Regions from separate parts of the Buttiauxella sp. genome, predicted to be linked through region 2. Evidence: predicted binding sites of a transcription regulator. Region 2 holds the regulator's gene; the other holds the start of a gene.

Region 1 (10,158 bases), on a different contig from region 2:
TCCCTGCATAACCAAAGAAGGTTAACGGCTGGCCATCACCGAAGTCGATATAGCCGCTGCCCTGGACATCCATAATGAAGTTATCCATTAAGGAGTTGCTGTAAGCAATAATGTAGTTGTCGCTTAGTGCGCCACTGTAGATTTCAGCACGGGACGGTAAACGCCCGCGTTTTGGCGGCATGCGGTAAATAGGATACTGGAACTCACCCTGACGGGTATAACGCGCCTGCACCACCGGCGTGTAGTAGCCCGTGAATTGCACGTTACCGTAGTTGTCGGCACCTTCCATCTGCCAGGCGTCGATACCGTACTGGCTCAGCTTGCTGGTGTCGCCACCGGCTTGCAGCCATTGCTGAACGGCACCGTAAACATCACTCTTACTATTATAGAGGCGAGGAGATGCGGAACGAATCTGGTTAACTTGCTCAGCAAAGTCACCACCGTTAATCGGGGCCCCTACCGCATCCGGTTGGTTTACGAGGGAGAAAGGCTGGGTAAACTTCCCGTCTTTATATTGCTGACCTTTATTTGTCGGTTTCGAGGAACAGCCAGCCAGAATGGCAACCATCACTCCTGTTACAATGTACTTAGTCCAACGTCCTATCATCACTTCCTCGCCCTGTTTATGCCGCTTCACGCACGGGAAGATAGCAAACACACAGCAAGAATTAAACGAGTTGCGCCGCCTGGCAGCCAGATGTGTTCACTATTTGACCTTAAATTAAATTATTATCAATTAGATGAGACAAATCGGGTATTTTTTAAAAAAAGGGTTGCATCAAAAGCCGAGCAGAGTATAGTGCGCTTCCACGGACGCGGGGTGGAGCAGCCTGGTAGCTCGTCGGGCTCATAACCCGAAGGTCGTCAGTTCAAATCTGGCCCCCGCAACCAATTAAAAAGTCGCTGATAGTAGCGCGGTGATGAAAATCATTAGCAGAAAATAGTTATACGGACGCGGGGTGGAGCAGCCTGGTAGCTCGTCGGGCTCATAACCCGAAGGTCGTCAGTTCAAATCTGGCCCCCGCAACCAACTAAGTCGCTGATTATTCGCGCAATGATGAAAATCATTTGGGTACCAAAGAAGTTTACGGACGCGGGGTGGAGCAGCCTGGTAGCTCGTCGGGCTCATAACCCGAAGGTCGTCGGTTCAAATCCGGCCCCCGCAACCAACATTTAAAGCACCTTTACAGGTGCTTTTTTTGTATCTGAAATTCGCGTTATTGGGTGGATGACGCTTACGCTTATCCCCCACGAAATGCTGTTTATTGTCGGATAAGCGCAAGCGTCATCCGACAATAAACAGGCTCTAACCTAACCGCGTCGTGCTAAGCGCGAACTATCCGCAAAATAAGCCCGAATACCTGCCAGAATCGACTCTGCCACTTCCTGCTGGAAAGTCGCGGTACGCAGCTTTCGCTCTTCTTCAACGTTACTTAAGAATGCCGTTTCCACCAAAATCGATGGAATATCTGGCGCTTTCAACACTGCAAACCCCGCCTGATCGACGCTGTTTTTATGCAGTTTATTGACGCGTCCTAATCGGGTTAGCACTTCTTTGCCGAATTTCAGGCTATCGTTGATGGTCAATGACTGGACCATATCGAACATTGTATGGTCGAGATAGCGGTCGCCGCTCTTATTCACCCCACCGATTAAGTCGGCGGCGTTCTGAGTTTGGGCAAGGAATTTTGCAGCGGTACTGGTCGCACCTTTGGTTGAGAGCGCAAAAACTGAAGAGCCACGCGCCGCACCCGAAGTAAAGGCATCCGCATGAATAGAAACAAACAAATCAGCACGTTGCTTCTGCGCTTTTGCCACCCTGACTTTTAACGGGATAAACACATCCTCGTTGCGCGTCATATAGGCTTTCATGTTCGCTTCTTTATCAATCAGCGCTTTCAGACGACGGGCGATTTGCAACACAATGTCTTTTTCACGCGTCTTGTTCGGCCCAATCGCACCGGGATCTTCCCCGCCGTGGCCAGGATCTAACATGATGACAATCGGTCTGTCGCGCCCTGCTTTACCCGGTTTCGGCCCTTGTTCCGGGGATGAAGGCGTGTCTTTGTCCAACTTTCCGTTGTTATAATCTTCCAACAAGGCCAGCAGCGGATCTTGCTCGCTGTTCATATTGGCCGGATAGAGATCCATCACCAGACGTTCTTTGAATTCAGCAACCGGAGCCAGGGCAAACAGATGTGGCGTGACGTTCTGCTTAAGCTCGAAAACCATGCGCACCGTTTGCGGATCAAACTGACCCACACGCGCCGACTTAATGAAAGGATCGTCACCACGAATCTGACCACCGATGCCTTTCAATACTGAATTTAAATTCACACCTTCTATGTCGACAACCACCCTGTCAGGATTGCTTAATGCAAACTGTCGGTATTTAAGCTCCCGGTTCGATTCCAGCGTGACTCGGGTGTAAGACGATGCGGGCCAGACACGTACCGCAACCACCAGGCTTGAGGCTGCAAAGCCAACCTGGCTTACACTGAGTAGCCACATAGCGCCTACGCCCTTTAGTAAACGGCGACGACTAATTAATGAACGGGAATCTGACATAGCTCTCCTGAGCGGTGTGTTTCCGTGAACCGAATAACCAATTTTATTTTTTGAGCCGAAAACTTTAGCGAATCAGGCTGAGGCTGTCACTCATAAAAGGGTAAACATTCGCAATCAAGTACCTGGCGACAGGGACACAGAAATTTCTGCTTTGTGGCAATTGCTGCTTGCACCTGGAGCAATAAAAGAATAAAAATACAGAAATTACGAATAATCATGCAATGAGGGCTTGCCGTGGTGAAGGAACGTAGAACCGAACTGGTACAGGGATTCCGCCATTCTGTTCCCTATATAAATGCCCATCGGGGAAAAACGTTTGTCATTATGCTTGGCGGCGAAGCCATTGAACACGAGAACTTTTCCAGTATCGTTAACGATATTGGGCTGTTGCACAGCCTGGGGATTCGTCTGGTGGTAGTGTATGGCGCGCGCCCGCAGATTGATGCCAATCTGGCTTCGCATAATCATGAACCTCTCTATCACAAACATACGCGTGTCACCGATGCAAAAACCCTGGAGCTGGTTAAACAGGCCGCCGGTTTATTACAGCTGGATATTACTGCACGTTTGTCCATGAGCCTTGGCAACACTCCGTTGCAAGGGGCGCATATCAACGTCGTCAGCGGTAACTTTATTATCGCGCAGCCGTTGGGCGTGGATGATGGTGTGGATTATTGCCACAGTGGTCGTGTTCGTCGTATCGACGAAGAAGCCATTCATCGCCAGCTGGATAACGGGGCGATTGTCTTGATGGGCCCGGTTGCTGTTTCCGTCACAGGTGAAAGCTTCAATCTCACCTCTGAAGAAATTGCCACGCAACTGGCCGTCAAACTCAAAGCCGAAAAAATGATTGGTTTCTGCTCTTCACAGGGCGTTATCGACGATAACGGCAATATCGTGTCAGAACTCTTCCCTAACGATGCACAAAAACGCATTGAAGAGCTGGAAGAAGCCGGTGATTACCATTCTGGCACCGTGCGTTTTCTGCGCGGCGCAGTTAAAGCCTGCCGTAGCGGCGTGCGGCGTAGCCATTTGATCAGCTATCAAGAAGATGGTGCGCTATTGCAGGAGTTGTTCTCTCGAGATGGTATCGGTACGCAAATCGTGATGGAGAGTGCGGAGCAAATTCGCCGCGCGACGATTAACGATATCGGCGGCATTCTGGAACTCATTCGTCCGCTGGAGCAGCAAGGGATTCTGGTGCGTCGCTCGCGCGAGCAACTGGAGATGGAGATCGATAAGTTCACCATTATCCAGCGCGACAATCTGACCATCGCTTGTGCAGCACTCTATCCGTTCCAGGAAGAAGGGATTGGTGAAATGGCCTGTGTTGCGGTGCATCCTGATTATCGCAGTTCATCACGCGGTGAAGTCTTGCTGCAACGCATTGCCACCCAGGCCCGGCAGATGGGGCTCAGTAAGCTGTTTGTCCTGACCACTCGTAGCATTCACTGGTTCCAGGAACGTGGCTTTATGCCGGTCGATGTCGAGCTGCTGCCAGAAAGCAAAAAAGAGATGTACAACTATCAGCGCCGCTCAAAAGTGCTGATGGCAGATTTAGCGTAATCTCAAACTCCCTTCGTAGGTCGGATAAGCGAAGCGTCATCCGACAATACTGGCTAAAATTGGTGGATGACGCTTCGCTTATCCACCCTACAAAACCCGTTCATCGACCCTGGTTGCACCTTTGGGGCTAGTTAAAACTTTCCATTAACCCGCTACGTCGCTCCGTTTTCGTGGTTATCGCCTTTTCCAGTACTCGATCATCGGCATATAAAGACAACTGACTGCGAGCACGTGTGATCGCGGTATAAACCAGTTCGCGCGTCACTACAGCCGTATATTGATTTGGCAGAACCAGAGCCGCATGCTCAAATTCCGAGCCCTGGGATTTATGCACTGTCATCGCATAGGCGGTGTCATGCCCGGGTAAACGACTCGGTTGTACAGACTTGATGGTGCCATCAGGCATCGGGAACCAGACGCGCAGCCCCTCACCTCTATCCAACGCAATACCAATATCCCCGTTGAACAATCCCAGCGAACTGTCGTTACGGGAAATCATTATTGGTCTGCCGTTATACCATCGCGAGACCGTCGGGTTTGGTCGCTCAATCAATCGTTTTTGAACCAGCGCCTGCTCGATGCGGTTATTCAGACCACTAACACCAAACGGGCCATCTCGCAGTGCGCATAACAACTGATAGCGCCCGAAGGCGTCAAGGATCGCGGCGGGTTCTGCATTTTGGCGTATGAGCTCCAGATATGGCCGATATCCTTCCACCGCATCGGCAATCATCAACGCGTAATCTTCAGTCTCACGCAGTGGCTGCTTTGAAATATCGCCAAAGCCTTTGGAAAAGACCTCTTTGGCCTGTTTCACATCGCTGGCGTTGACGGCAAATGCCAATTGCCCGATACCGGACTTGCTATCAAAGCGGTAGCTTTTTTGCAGCAAACAGAGCCCATCGCGCAGCACGCTCGCCAGGCTTCCCTCCCCTGCAGGCAGTGAGTAGCCGGTCAGTCGACTTAACTCCGCCGCTCTTACAGGTGGATAGCCATGTGTAACGTAGTAGCAAATATCCCCCAGTACCGCACCTGCTTCCACGGATGCCAGTTGATCGCGATCCCCGAGGAAAATAACCCGCGCATGTGGCGGCAAGGCGTTAATCAACTTAGCCATCATCGGTAAGTCGACCATTGAGGCTTCATCCACCACCAGCACATCAAGATGCAACGGATTTCCGGCGTGATAACGCAGGCGCTGGCTATTTGGTTGTGCGCCCAATAAACGGTGCAAGGTGCAGGCGTCGTTCGGCAGTGCGGCTTTCTGCGCATCATCCAGCGGCAAACGGCGTAACGCTGAACCCAGTGATTCCGTTAATCGCGCCGCGGCTTTACCCGTCGGAGCCGCCAGTTGAATGCGCAAAGGCGTGGTACTGGTGAGCTGAACCAGGGCTGCGAGCAACTTCGCCACCGTCGTCGTTTTGCCAGTGCCGGGGCCTCCGGAAATCACCGAAATCCGTCGCGTTAGCGCGACAGCAGCCGCCACTTTTTGCCAGTCGGTATCCGCCATCGGTTCAAAAAGCTGATTGAGAACGCTGATAACCTGCGCTTCGTCGAGAGCTATCGCGCAATTTTCCTCACCAAAAAACTGCGCAACCAACAGTTCGTTTTGCCACATCCGATTGAGATACAACCGTTCGCCAATCAGCTTTAACGGCGTGGCACCTTCGTACTCACTCACCGCCTCTGAAGCCTGCAGTACTTCGCGCCAGCCGGACTCTGCTTTGGCCTGCACAAACAACTGTTCCGCCAAATCAGGCTGCCGACCGTCAAAGCAGAATTCGCGCGTTAAACGTGAAAGAGGCAGGCACACATGGCCTTCACCAGCATCATGGCTGACAAGCGCCGCCGCCAGCATCACGGCAGGTTGGTCATCACCGGCAATCATCATGGCGAATTGCGCATCGAGAGATCGCATTAACTTCTGCTCGACCGCTTGCTGTAACAGCTCAGACATTTTCATGGCGCAACCTCATCCTTTTGTTCCGCAACAGTCGTTTTCACCGCAAAAAGTGCATCCATTTGTGCAATTAACTGTTCATCCGGACGCGTGGCAAATATTCCCTGGGACGAGCCGTTAGATTCAACGCCGCGTAAGAACAGGTAGATAACACCGCCGAAGTGAGTCTGGTAGCCATAATCCGCAATGCGATGACGTAAATAGCGGTGCAGCGCCAACGTATATAGCTGATATTGAAGGTCATAACGATGAGATTGCATCGCCATCGCCATGGCTTCCTGGGTGTAAGCGCTGCTGTCTTCGCCTAGCCAGTTCGACTTGTAATCCAGCAGGTAATAACGCCCTTCCCAGCGGAACACCAGGTCGATAAAGCCTTTCAGCATGCCGCGGACTTGTTTGAAGTTTAAAGGCGGGCAACCTGACGATAATGGATCATATTCACGCACCAGCTTGTCCAGTTGCACGGCCTGTAAATCACTCTCAATCGGCAGATAAAACTCCAGCTCGACCTGTTTTTCCTTCGGTGTTAACTGGCTCAGGGACACGCCGGTTTCATTTAATGGTGCCTGCAAAATGGTGTTCAGCCATTCGCTTAATATCGGCTGCCACTCCTCGCCAAAGCCAGGTGCCGCCAGTTGTTCGGCAATCCAGACATCGTTAACTGGCTGCGTAAAATCAATGCCTTCAAATAAGCTATGGAGGAAGGTGCCCGGTCCGGCCCCACGCGGGAAGGTGTGCGGAGTAAGTAATGACTCACTTTGTACGGGAGCCACGCCTGCGGCATCCACATCGAGGCGCGGCAACAAATCCTGTGCGAGGCTGCTGCCGTGCTGTTGCAAACCAGAATAACTGGTCACGCGCCAGTTATCAGCCACCTGGCGTTTCATCACCCGGGCGCTCAGTTGCGGGAGTTCAGCACTCACCGGCTGCCATGGGGTGAAATCATCAGAATGAGCTTCTTTGATATTTATCGACTCGCTCGCCAGCTGCGTTAAGCAAGACTGTAGTCCCGCTGCATCTTTCGCTTCACCTTTTTGCAGCAGATAACCCAATGCCCCGAGATGCAGGTCGCTGGCCCCTTTTTTGGCACGGTTGCCTTTAAATAACGGCGCCACGCCAATACTGCAATGCCAAATAGAACGCGTCAGAGCGACATACAGCAGACGTAAATCTTCCGCCAAACGCTCTTCTTCTGCGAGGCTTAGACTCTCCGCGTCGTCGCTTAAATCCAGCAACGGTGAGTATGTCGAGCGGTCGTGGTATAAGCCGCTGCTTTGCGCACGATAGTTAGCGATGAACGGCAGCCAAACCAGCGGGTATTCGAGCCCTTTTGATTTGTGAATAGTGACCACCTGTACCAGATGCCTGTCACTTTCGAGGCGTAATTGTTGGCTAAACGCGTTGCTGTCAGGTTCGGCAACTTGCTGCGCCAACCATCGGACCAAAGCATGTTCGCTGTCAGTCTGCGACGCTTCTTCTTGTAGCAGTTCACTGATGTGCAGAATATCGGTCAGACGGCGCTCACCACCCGGTGTTGCCAGCAAGTTTTCAGCTATCTGGCGGCGGGCAATAAGTGCTCGCAGCATCGGCATCACACCCCGTCGCAGCCAGGTATTTCGATATTCTGAAAACTCTTCGACCAGTTGATCCCAGGCATTTTCATCTTCGTTAAGTGCTTCAATCATGCGGGCATCAAGACCCAACATACTGGTCGCGACTGCACTGCGCAGTGCGGTTTCAATTTCCGGTGCCAGCACCGCCTGCAAAATCCACAATATTTCTCGCGCTTCCGGCGTGGCAAACACCGAGTCACGGTTTGAAAGATACACGGACGGAATGTTCAGGCTCGCCAGGGCTTCGCGCACAATAGAAGCCTCACCACGGCTGCGCACCAGAATGGTAATGTCAGACGACTTTACCGGCCGCGATGTTTCGCCTTTCCACAGTAAAGCGTCGCCGCGCTGTCCGGCACTCAACCAGTCGCGAATCTGCTGTGCGCACTGCATGGCCATAGTTTGTTGGTAATCACTCACTCCACAACCATCGCCCGACTGTGTCCAGAATGTCATCGCCGCCTGACTTTTACCTTTAAAGGTAAAACGCAGGCCGTTATTTTTTGCCGCAGCTTTCACTGCTAAGAAAGGAATTTGCTGGAATAAGAATGGATTATCCAGTTGCTGGAACAGCGTATTGACGCTGCTTATCATCCCTGGAGATGATCGCCAGTTGGTATCCAACGTGTAGTGGGCACTTACCTCATGACGCGCTTTCATATAGGTAAAAATATCCGCGCCACGGAATGCGTAAATCGCCTGTTTTGGGTCACCGATAAGCAACAGCGCGGTGTCAGGCTGATTGATATATAAACGTCTGAAAATTCGATATTGCTGCGGATCGGTGTCCTGGAATTCATCAATCATCGCCGCTGGGAAACGGCCACGAATGGCAGCAGCTAGCGCATCACCACCGGGTTTATGCAGCGCTTCATCCAGACGAGTCAGCATATCGTCGAAACCCAGTTCGCCACGACGACGTTTTTCCTGCTGCACGGTGTAGCGGATTTCAGCCATTGCGCGGGCGATAACCAAATCACGCAGCGTTAGCGGTTCGCTCAGAAGCGCATTAATCGCTCTGAAAACAGGGTGTTGCGGCGGTTGACCTTCTTTGGTTTTCTCATCTAACATCGATTGAGAGAAACGCTCGAGCTGCTCTGGCAATTTATAAGTCGTGGTTTCTGTTTGCGCCCAGGTACCGACAATATTCAGCCAGTTAGGTAAGTTTTTACTGCTATAACTCCGGCGGTCAATTTTGGCCTCACTGAGAATTTGCGCAATATCATCCGCACAGGCACACCACTGCGTTTTCACATCCTCAATGGCTGTAATGATCTTTTGATGGCGAGCGAGCAGCGTTTCATCATCTGCAGGCGGTTGCTTCAGGACCGGCTGCTCACCCTGCAGCCAGCTGTTTATATCCCTGAGCAATTCTTCCGGCCCTGCCCATTGCTCGGCCATCACTTGCGCTATCGGCTTCGGCAGAGGGTAACAATGGCGGCGCCAGAAATCGGCACAAGCATGGCGGCGTAACAGCGATTCATCTTCTATAAGCTGTTGTTCAAACAGCATGCCCGATTCAAAAGCGTTCAGGCTGAGCATTCTTTGGCAAAAGCCATGGATGGTAAAAATAGCCGCATCATCCATTTGCTGTTCTGCAAGGCGCAAAATGCGGGCTGCCTGGTGAAGATCGGGGATCTCCGCCAACAAGCTTTGGAACAGGGGATTTTCAGTTCGGTTGCGAACGCAGGCAATGCGCAATTCATGAATGTTGGCACGAATGCGGCCACGCAGTTCTTCGGTCGCTGCCTGAGTAAAAGTTACGACCAGTAATTCTTCAACGGAGAGCGGGCGAGGATGAGCATTTTCACCTCCCAGCCCAAGCAGCAAGCGTAAATAAAGTGCTGCGATGGTGAATGTCTTTCCGGTACCGGCAGAGGCTTCAATCAGCCTCTCCCCTGTCAAAGGTAAACTTAGGGGGTCAAGAGGCTGCGTAGTTCCGGTCATTTTTTACCCTTTGTCTTTCAAGTTGCAGGTGCGTTGGCTGCTCTCGCTCACCCGAATCACTTACCTGTGTAAGCTCATCGGGATTCCCTCGTTTGCCGCCTTCCTGCAACTTGAAATCCGCCATATCCTTGTTGCAGGTTTGTTGGCTGCTGTCATTCGCCCGAATCACTTACCTGTGTAAGCTCATCGGGATTCCCTCGTTTGCCGCCTTCCTGCAACTCGAGATCCATTGGCTATAAATCAGTTATATCCCGGTTGCAGGTGTACTGGCGCTATCACTTTGAATCTACGAGCGGCAACGATTGTTGCAGACCGCTGACTTCCTTCCAGGTTTTCCACCCATCTGGCGCGGCGTAGTCAACCTTGCCATTGTTGCTACCAGAAACCTGCGACAGAACGGCCATTCCTTGCGGTTCAATCACAGCCTGATGGAAGAAATCAGCCAGTTTTTGCGGCGTCAGCTTTTTAATTTCGGCAACGACTTTAGCACGTGAATCAAAGTCC
Region 2 (10,158 bases):
CTCAGTTTGCCGTTGAGCGCTGTAGTGAGATTGTGATTGGTATTGTTTGTGCGATCCTTGCCGACTTACTGTTTTCCCCGCGTTCTATTAAGCAAGAAATCGACCGCGAGCTCGATAACCTGCTGGTGGATCACTACCGGCTGATGCAGCTGTGTATTGCGCATGGTGATAAAGAGGAAGTTGATAAAGCCTGGAGCGGGCTGGTACGTCGTACGACCGCTTTGGAAGGGATGCGCGGGAATCTCAAAATTGAATCTTCCCGCTGGAGTCGTGCAAACCGCCGACTGAAAGCGATCAACGCTCTGTCGCTGACACTTATCACCCAGGCGTGCGAAACATTCCTGATTCAAAACACGCGCCCGGAATATATGACCGCGCAATTCCGCATGCTGTTTGAGATGCCTGTTGAAACCGCTGCTGATGTGCATAAGCAGGTGAAAGTTATCCGCCGAGCCATTTCTTATACCGGCGATAAAAATACTCCTGCCACCATCAGCAGTTGGGTTGGTGCGCTCAGCCGCTATCTGTTGCTAAAACGCGGAGTCATCAGTAACACGCGTATTAGCTCGATTGAAGAGGACGTTTTAAACCAGGAAGTGGTTATCAAAGTGCAGTCTGCGGAAGGGCATCACGCGATGATTAACTTCTGGCGTACGACCATTTCCTGCGTGCTTGGCTGCTTGTTCTGGTTATGGACGGGTTGGACATCCGGCAGTGGCGCAATGGTGATGATTGCCGTCGTCACGTCGTTGGCGATGCGTTTACCCAATCCGCGCATGGTCTCCCTCGACTTTTTATACGGCATGTTAGTCGCGCTTCCATTAGGGGCATTCTACTTCTTAGTGATCTTGCCTTCGACTCAGCAAAGCATGTTGTTACTGTGCATCAGTCTTGCGTTGCTAGGCTTCTTTATAGGGATAGAAGTCCAGAAACGACGTCTCGGTTCGATGGGGGCGCTTGCCGGAACCATCAACGTGATTGTGCTGGATAACCCGATGACGTTTCATTTCAGCTCGTTTTTGGATAGCGCGTTGGGGCAAATTGTCGGCTGTTTCGTGGCGATGATGGTTATCTTGCTTATTCGTGATAACTCCAAGGAGCGTACCGGCCGCACCTTGCTGAACCAGTTTGTTTCTGCAGCCGTTTCCGCGCTGACAACCAATAATGCACGCCGCAAAGAGAACCATCTGCCGGCGCTTTATCAGCAACTTTTCTTGCTGCTCAATATGTTCCCGGGAGATATCGCTCGCTATCGCCTGGCGTTGACATTGATTATTGCTCACCAGCGACTGCGTGATGCACCAATACCGGTGAATACCGATCTCTCTGCATTCCATCGCCAGTTGAGAAACACCGCAGATAAGCTGACGTCAGCAACCAGTGATGATAAAAAGCGACGTTACTTTGAGCAGTTATTAAGTGAGCTGGATATTTATCAAGAGAAGTTGCGTATCTGGGAGGCGCCGTTACAAGTCACCGAACCGGTGAAACGACTGGCAGATGTGCTGCATAAATACCAGCATGCCTTGATAGATGCCTGACCCGAACCGAAGCCGACGCCCAACGTCGGCTTTTTTGTATCTATACTTATACCCGTCATACTTCAAGTGGCAGATGCCTTGGCTGCGTTTGCTCACCCGAATCACTTACCAGAGTAAGCTCATCGGGATTCACTCACTTGCCGCCTTCCTGCCACTCGAATTATTTTGGGTATCTTCAATGCGCAATTTTTAACGGGAGAAAATTATGACGAATCAGGCACTCCAGGATAGTGAATTATTTAACACCGGTTATCTGGTTAATGGCGAATGGCACAAGCTGAGCGAAACCTTCGACGTGCTTAATCCTGCCACGGGGGAAGTTGTCGCTAAAGTTGCAAAAGCAGGCAAGAAGGAAACCGAAGAGGCTATAACCGCCGCCGCCAAAGCTTTCCCTGCGTGGCGTGCAAAAACGGCCAAAGAACGCTCAACCATTCTCTATCGCTGGTTTCAGCTGATTATTGAGAACAAAGCCTGGCTCGGGCGCTTGATGACCACCGAACAAGGCAAGCCGCTGAAAGAAGCGGAAGGTGAAGTCGAGTACGCTGCAAGTTTCATTCAGTGGTTCGCCGAACAGGCCAAACGGGCCAACGGTGAAATCATCCCTCCTGCAAAACCTGGCTCACGCATTCTGGCAACCCGGGAACCTGTCGGTGTGGTCGCGGCCATTACGCCGTGGAATTTCCCGATGGCGATGTTGACCCGCAAACTCGGCCCGGCACTGGCTGCGGGCTGTACTGGCGTGATTAAACCAGCAAACAACACGCCGCTGTCTGCCTTTGCTTTACTGGCACTGGCAAAAAAGGCCGGTGTACCCGATGGCGTGCTCAATGCCGTAGCCGGTAATACGCAGGAAATCAGTGATGCGATTATGGCAAGTCATGCGGTGCGTAAGATTTCGTTTACTGGTTCTACGGCAGTCGGCAAAACATTGGTGCGAAACGCCGCGGAAACCATGAAAAAAGTGTCGATGGAGTTGGGTGGTAACGCGCCGTATATCGTCTTTGATGACGCTGACATCGACGAAGCGGTGAAAGGGGCTATCGCGAACAAATTCCGCAATGCAGGCCAGGTTTGCGTGAGCGTGAACCGCTTCTTCATTCAGGAAGGCGTTTATGACACCTTCGTCAATAAATTGGCGCAGGCTGTTAACGCGCTGAAGGTGGGCAACGGCCTGGAAGAAGGGGTCGTTGTCGGGCCACTCATTGAAAAATCTGCCGTAGATAAAGTCCGTGAGCATATTGAAGATGCGCAAGCGAAGGGCGGCAAAGTGCTGGTGGGCGGTAAGAGCCATGAGTTGGGAGGCAACTTCTGGCAGCCAACGGTGATTGTCGATGCCAGTGATGATATGAAACTGGCGCAAGAAGAAACCTTTGGTCCGCTCGCTGCCTGCTTCAGCTTTAAAACGGAAGAGGAAGTCATTGAGCGTGCCAATAACACGCCATTTGGTTTGGCGGCGTACTTCTATACTCAAAATCTGGCGCGTGTATTCCGCGTCTCCCAGGCGCTTGAGAGTGGGATGATTGGTATTAATGAATGCGCGGTATCGACTGAACTGGGGCCGTTTGGCGGCGTAAAAGAGTCTGGTCTGGGACGAGAAGGTTCAGTGCTGGGTCTGGATGAGTTTCTGGAAGTCAAAACCTTGCATATTGGCGGGCTGTAACAGCTCCGAAGATAAGACCGTTCTGGTTAAGGTGGCAAGCAATGAAAAAATACACCTTTGATTTTAGTCAGATAGAAGATCAGCCGGGATTCTATCGTCACTTTATCCAGGAATTTCGACTAGAGAAAAAACAGGTTCACGATCTCGATAGTCTGTGGGATGTCGTTGTCGGGGGGCTACTACCGCTCCCGGCGGAGATTGAATTTGTTAATCTGCCAGAGATGCAAAGGCGACGTTACGGGGCTTTAATTTTGCTTTTTGATGAAGCAGAAGAGGAGCTGGAAGGGCAGTTGCGTTTTAACGTACGTGGCTAATCCCGATTTCAAGGCATAAAAAAGCCCCCGCGAACGGGGGCAAAGTCGTCGGGTTAGACGACGAGGGTTTATTTATACAGTTCAGCGGTGGCGTGCCATGTATCGCCAGAACGTGCTTCGATAACGCGATAAGCGGAAGCACCTTCTTTACTCGCTTTCTGTGATAATTCCTGACGCATATCCATTGGTGCACTACCTACCTGGCTTACGGAAATAGTACCCATAGACTGCATATTCTGTGCTTGTTCACTGTCTATCTGATGTGCAGCTGCGTTAGCGCCGAAAGAGATAACGGAAAAGAGGCTCAGTGCTGCGATAGTTAATTTGGTTTTCATAATCTTTACTCCTGAAGGGTTTATATCAACGACCGGAAGGGCTTAACTGCATTTATTGTTCTTGGGGTCGTCGGTTTAGATAACTCTTTTATTGCATCTGCTTATGGCTGCTTGTTGTTACTTGTACAGCTCAGCTGTTGCGTGCCATTGGTCGCCAGTGCGGGCTTCGATGATGCGGTATGAAGAAGCACCTTTCTGTTCAGCTTTTTCATTGAGCATTTGGTGCATATCCATTGGTGCACTACCTACCTGACTTACAGAGATTGAACCCATCGCCTGACGGTCTTGCGCCTGGTCTGCATTAATTGAAGTTGCAGCGAAAGCGCCAAATGACAGCATTGAGAGCAGGCTTGCGGTAACTAAAGTTGATTTCATGTTCATAATTTTCACCTCGTCGTATTCTTTTATCGGGGTCTTCATTCCGTGACCCTCATCACAAAATCAAGTATACACTAATAACTGGGAAAATTAATACCACGCTAACTATTCCCTATGAAACTTTACAATAATGGAGGCTTTTTATATTACGTAAAGTTATTAAAATGAGTCTTTTATTGCTGTTATTTTGTTAAAAATAAGTAAAAACAATGAGATATTGGACTTTGACTTTTTGTGCGCTTCATCACGTAACAGGCTGAGTGGAAGTCATTTTAGAGTGGGTTAATGCGTTTTGACTGAGGTTTACAGCAGAAGGATGGCGAAGGGGAGTTTGTTAAAAAGATGTTGTTCCCGCCGTTTAATAGTAACGGGAACGTAATAGCAACGCTTACAGCTCTTGTTCGAACAGCACCAGAATCGCTTCATACAATTCTTTAACGGTGAAGTCCTTCGCAGGGGTAGTAAAGATGGTGTCATCCCCGGCAATGGTACCCAGGATCCCTTCGGCTTTACCTAAAGAATCAAGCAGTCGTGCAATTAACTGTGCCGCACCAGGGCTTGTGTGGATAACCACCACGGCATCATTGTAATCAATATCCAGTACCAGATTCTTCAGCGGGCTGGATGTTGTTGGCACGCCAAGCTCGGCTGGTAAGCAGTACACCATCTCCATTTTGGCATTGCGGGTACGTACCGCGCCAAACTTAGTCAACATACGAGAGACTTTGGATTGGTTGATGTTTTCAAAGCCGTCATTTTGCAAAGCATGAACAATCTCGCCTTGAGAACTGAATTTTTCTTCTTTCAGTAATGCTTTGAATGCTTTGACTAATTCTTCTTGTTTTGAGGAAATACGCATATGTCACCCATATTCAGGTTAACGAAGATAACATTACTATGCATTTAAATGAATTTTTATGCAAATTATTGGCAGGGTGAAAGCCTGAAATAATGTTATGAAAGGGGCGAATATTATCAAATTTTGTTATCGAGAAACATGCCTTCGTCACGACTCGAAAATAAGTTGGTAAGTAAACTAAATGTTATCAAAATGATGTTGTTTTGCTGCGCAGCGAGGGGTAATGTAACCGCCGTTGATGTGACAACATCAGGTTGTGACCGGGCGCTAAGGCGTCGTTTCCACCCGGCGAGTAAATGCAGCAGTAACGTTTCAGGTTTGCTTAACTTCGCAATCCTTTAGCGGGAAGATTGTAATTACCCCTTCTCTGGATTATGGTCGCCACCGCATGGAGTTACGGCACCTATTTGCTAACCATAATAAGGAGTTTAGGATGAAAGTTGCAGTCCTCGGCGCAGCAGGCGGTATTGGCCAGGCGCTCGCCCTTCTACTCAAGACCCAACTGCCTTCAGGTTCAGAACTCTCCCTGTATGATATTGCACCGGTAACCCCGGGTGTTGCAGTCGATCTGAGTCATATCCCTACTGATGTGAAAATTAAAGGTTTCTGCGGTGAAGATGCAACACCTGCACTGGTTGGTGCGGATGTGGTGCTGATCTCTGCTGGTGTGGCACGTAAACCAGGTATGGACCGTTCAGATCTGTTTAACGTCAACGCGGGAATCGTGAAAAATCTGGTTCAGCAGATTGCTCAAACTTGCCCGAAAGCCTGTATCGGTATCATCACTAACCCAGTGAATACCACCGTGGCGATTGCTGCGGAAGTGCTGAAAAAAGCAGGTGTTTACGACAAGAACAAACTGTTTGGCGTGACTACACTGGACATCATCCGCTCCAACACCTTTGTTGCGGAACTGAAAGGTAAACAGCCGACTGAAATCGAAGTTCCTGTGATTGGCGGCCACTCTGGTGTGACTATTCTGCCACTGCTGTCTCAGATCCCAGGTGTGAGCTTTACCGAGCAAGAAGTTGCTGACCTGACTAAGCGTATCCAAAATGCGGGTACCGAAGTTGTAGAAGCGAAAGCGGGTGGCGGATCGGCAACCCTGTCCATGGGTCAGGCTGCGGCACGTTTCGGTCTGTCACTGGTTCGCGCACTGCAAGGCGAAAGCAATGTTGTTGAATGTGCTTACGTTGAAGGCAATGGCGAGCACGCGCGTTTCTTCTCTCAGCCACTGCTGCTGGGCAAAAACGGTATCGCAGAGCACAAATCCTACGGCAAACTGAGTGCTTTTGAGCACCAGGCGCTGGAAGGGATGCTGGATACTCTGAAGAAAGATATTACCCTTGGCGAAGAGTTTGTTAACAAGTAAACCCTGAGCTTAAGAGATAAAAAAACCGGAATTGATATTCCGGTTTTTTTTCGCCTGAACTTTATTAGTTGGTGGCGGGATATTCCTGAATGGTCACTTGCAGCGTCAGCTTCTTATCTTCACGCATGACCTCGACTGGAATGACAGAACCTGGACGAATCTCCGCGACCTGGTCCATGGTGCCCAGAGCCGAGATTGCCGGTTTATGGTTCACCGAGATAATCACGTCGTTAACCAACAGGCCTGCTTTTGCCGCCGGACCGTCAGGTGTCACTTCGTTGACGATAATCCCCTGAATTTGGTCAATACCCGTAGCCGGGCCATGCAATGGCGTTATCTCACGTCCGCCAATCCCAATGTAGCCACGGATCACGCGACCATCCCGGATAAGCTTATCCATGATTTTGGTCGAGAGCTGTGTGGGAATGGCGAAGCCGATACCTTCAGGCGTTTCACCATCGTTACTTTTATCAAACGAGAGGGTATTGATACCCATCAGCTCGCCCAACGAGTTAACCAACGCACCGCCGGAGTTACCGTGGTTGATGGAGGCGTCCGTTTGCAGGAAAGACTGGCGGCCAGACGGGCTCAGGCCGATACGACCGGTGGCACTGATGATGCCCTGAGTAATCGTCTGCCCGAGGTTATACGGGTTGCCAATCGCCATCACGACATCACCAATATGCGGCACACGCTTATTATTGATAGGGATAACCGGGAGGTTGGTGGCATTAATTTTCAGCACGGCCAAATCGGTCAGGCTATCAGAACCCACCAGCAACGCTTCAAATACGCGACCATCTTGCAGCGCAACGATAATTTGCTCAGCATCATTAATGACGTGTTTGTTGGTAATGATGTAGCCGCGGTCATCCATGATGACGCCGGAACCGAGGGTGCGGATTTCTAACTGATTTTGAGTATTGCTGCCGACACTGCGGTTATAGACATTGACCACAGCAGGCGCGGCGCGTCGCACCGCAGAGTTATAGCTCAGCGGAGTTTCATCGGCACTGTCAAAGTTCGAGGGTGCTAGCGGGATGATTTTCTGGCGCAGGGTTGGCAAGACTACCAACAACAATCCCGCCACAATCAGGCCAATCACCACCGAGCGTAATATCTTCAGAAACATGTATTTGAGTTAGTCAATAATAAACCGGGTGCAGGATAGCATGAGTTAATCGGACATCGTACAGTGATGTCCGATTACTGAGCAGATTAGCGCACTAACAGATAGATACTCTCTTCGCCACGTGCGACATGCAGCGCAATAACGTCGGGTTTGCTTTCCAGCACCTTCCGCATCTCGGCAATGCTTGTGACTTGCTCGCGGTTTACACCAATGATGAAATCATCTTTATGTAGCCCGGCTTGTGCAGCAGGTGTGCCTTTTTCAACGCTATCCAGCTTGACGCCTTTAGTGCCATCTTTTAACTGACCGTCGCTTAACGTAGCACCTTGCAAGGCTGGCATGATCAGTTCTGCATTGGCTGAGGACGCGGTACTTTTATCCAGTGTCACGCTTACTTCCAACGGTTTTCCGTCACGCAGCAAGCCAAGTTTCACCACGGTTCCTGGTTCTGTTGTGGCGATTTTTGCGCGAAGCTCCGCAAAACTACTGATGGTTTTACCATTCAGACTGGTAATCACATCACCGGCTTTTACGCCAGCTTTAGCCGAACCAGACTGAGGCAACACTTCACTAACGAATGCCCCGCGCTGAGTGGTCAGATTAAATGCTTTGGCAATATCCGCACTCATTTCTGTGCCTTTAATCCCCAGTAAGCCGCGCTTAATCTCGCCAAACTCCATCAACTGTTTCGCCAGCGTTTGTGCCATATTACTCGGGATAGCAAAACCGATACCGACGCTACCGCCGCTTGGCGCGAGGATGGCGGTGTTAATACCGATAAGCTCGCCATTAAGATTCAGCAATGCGCCGCCGGAGTTACCACGGTTAATGGAGGCATCTGTCTGGATAAAGTTTTCCAGCCCTTCGAGGTTCAGGCCGCTGCGGCCCAGTGCGGAAACAATCCCGGAGGTTGCTGTTTGCCCCAGGCCGAATGGATTTCCTACGGCTACCGCAAAATCACCGACGCGCAGTTTGTCTGAATCCGCTACAGCGATTTGTGTCAGACCGGTCGCATTCTGGATTTGAATCAGAGCAATATCACTCTGATCATCGCCGCCAATCAATTTGGCTTCAAATTCACGCCCATCATTTAGCAGGACACTGATTTTTTCAGCATGATTGATGACGTGATTATTGGTTAGCACGTAGCCTTTCTCAGCGTTGATGATGACGCCGGAACCCAGACCTTCAAACGGTTGAGCTTCTGAAGGAGGCAAATCGTCACCAAAAAACTTTTTAAATTCTTCAGGGATTTTCTGGCTCGGTGCTGCGGCCGTTCCTTCAACCTGAACACTGACCACGGCGGGTAATACTTTTTCGAGCATTGGCGCAAGACTTGGTATCGCCGGTTGGCCCGGGATCTGAGCAGGTAACGACGCATTCACCTGCGATGCGACACCGAACGTTAGTCCGACACTTAGCGCTAAGGCACTCAACAACAGTGTTTGTTTCTTCATTGATGGCTTGCTCTCGTGACCAGGAAAAGGAAAACCCGAATTATCCGTCATCTTTCAAGCAACTGGGGCGTAAGCCGCACTCGAAATTTGAAGGGTATGACACTCCGATGTTATTGAAATATCAGCCGGGTAACAATGTTGTTATAGAGTGAAGAGGTACTGTAAATGATAGCTGTGCTGGAGAGAGATTAGGGGCACGAAAGCTGTACCCCTGAAAAAAATTCTACATTTGTGATTAATCGCGTTTTGCGCGCTCGGTACGCAGCAAACCTGATGCGCCCTCAGAGTAGTCACGCGGCATTTGAACCGGAGCCTGATCGTTGCTGGCTTCTGACTCAGCGAGGCGGTTACGGAACGGGTTCGCTTCGGCTGACATTTCAGGCAACAGGCTGCTGGAGCTTTTCGCCATGTGTTGATAAAGCTGGCGATAATCATGAGCCATGTTATCCAGCAACTCTGCGCTACGGGCAAAATGACTGACTAACTCTTCACGATACTCTTCAAGTTCTGCTTTATTTTTCTCAATTTCGTACTGCATGGCCTGCTGCTGACGCAGCTTGCGGTTGCCAAAACGCATTGCAACTGCACCAACGATGATGCCAACAACTAACCCAATTAGCGCATATTCCCAGGTCATGAACTTCTCCCGTTGTCTTGTGTTTCCGTAGGGTAATGTAGCCACTATAACCGTTAACCTAAGAGAAGTGGAATCCTGACGCAGCATCGCTTAGGGTAGAACGGCCTTTTTTTCGACAACCGTCCTTTTTTGAGTACTAAGTAAACGGCAATCCGATTTCTAAGGGAATACCATAATACCATGCAAAATCTCTCTCCTGCATCGCTCTACCAACACGCCCTGACAGAGGGCAGCTATCAACCTGATGATGTACAGCGTGAGGCTGTCGCCAGACTGGACGCCATCTGGCAGGCAATAACCCGCCAAACACCAACGGTGGTCGCAAGCAGTGGTTTCCTGGGCAAACTGTTTGGTAAGCGCAATGCTCCGGTGAATCAGGAGCCGGTTCGCGGGCTGTATATGTGGGGGGGCGTGGGGCGCGGGAAAACCTGGTTAATGGACATGTTTTTTCAGAGTCTACCTGGCGAGCGTAA

The links. The regulator ArgR, encoded in region 2, controls arginine synthesis, uptake and breakdown. The targets are predictions, from matches to a motif close to ANTGAATAAAAATACANT.
Positions count from the first base shown of each region.
Region 1: a site for ArgR is predicted at 2,753-2,770, ahead of argA (amino-acid N-acetyltransferase). Genes of this name have one in related genera too.

Region 1 covers NZ_JBAVHX010000008.1:202,932-213,089, reverse strand. Annotated here, with positions in the region: gene mltA (murein transglycosylase A) at 1-607, opposite strand, end outside; tRNA gene WBL83_RS06295 (tRNA-Met) at 815-891, shown strand; tRNA gene WBL83_RS06290 (tRNA-Met) at 954-1,030, shown strand; tRNA gene WBL83_RS06285 (tRNA-Met) at 1,093-1,169, shown strand; gene amiC (N-acetylmuramoyl-L-alanine amidase AmiC) at 1,312-2,568, opposite strand; gene argA (amino-acid N-acetyltransferase) at 2,803-4,134, shown strand; gene recD (exodeoxyribonuclease V subunit alpha) at 4,262-6,097, opposite strand; gene recB (exodeoxyribonuclease V subunit beta) at 6,094-9,654, opposite strand; gene ptrA (pitrilysin) at 9,930-10,158, opposite strand, start outside.
Region 2 covers NZ_JBAVHX010000006.1:58,662-68,819, forward strand. Annotated here, with positions in the region: gene aaeB (p-hydroxybenzoic acid efflux pump subunit AaeB) at 1-1,541, shown strand, start outside; gene WBL83_RS05185 (NAD-dependent succinate-semialdehyde dehydrogenase) at 1,747-3,201, shown strand; gene WBL83_RS05190 (barstar family protein) at 3,243-3,515, shown strand; gene yhcN (peroxide/acid stress response protein YhcN) at 3,584-3,850, opposite strand; gene yhcN (peroxide/acid stress response protein YhcN) at 3,968-4,231, opposite strand; gene argR (transcriptional regulator ArgR) at 4,617-5,087, opposite strand; gene mdh (malate dehydrogenase) at 5,521-6,459, shown strand; gene degS (outer membrane-stress sensor serine endopeptidase DegS) at 6,524-7,591, opposite strand; gene degQ (serine endoprotease DegQ) at 7,678-9,048, opposite strand; gene zapG (Z-ring associated protein ZapG) at 9,284-9,685, opposite strand; gene zapE (cell division protein ZapE) at 9,866-10,158, shown strand, end outside.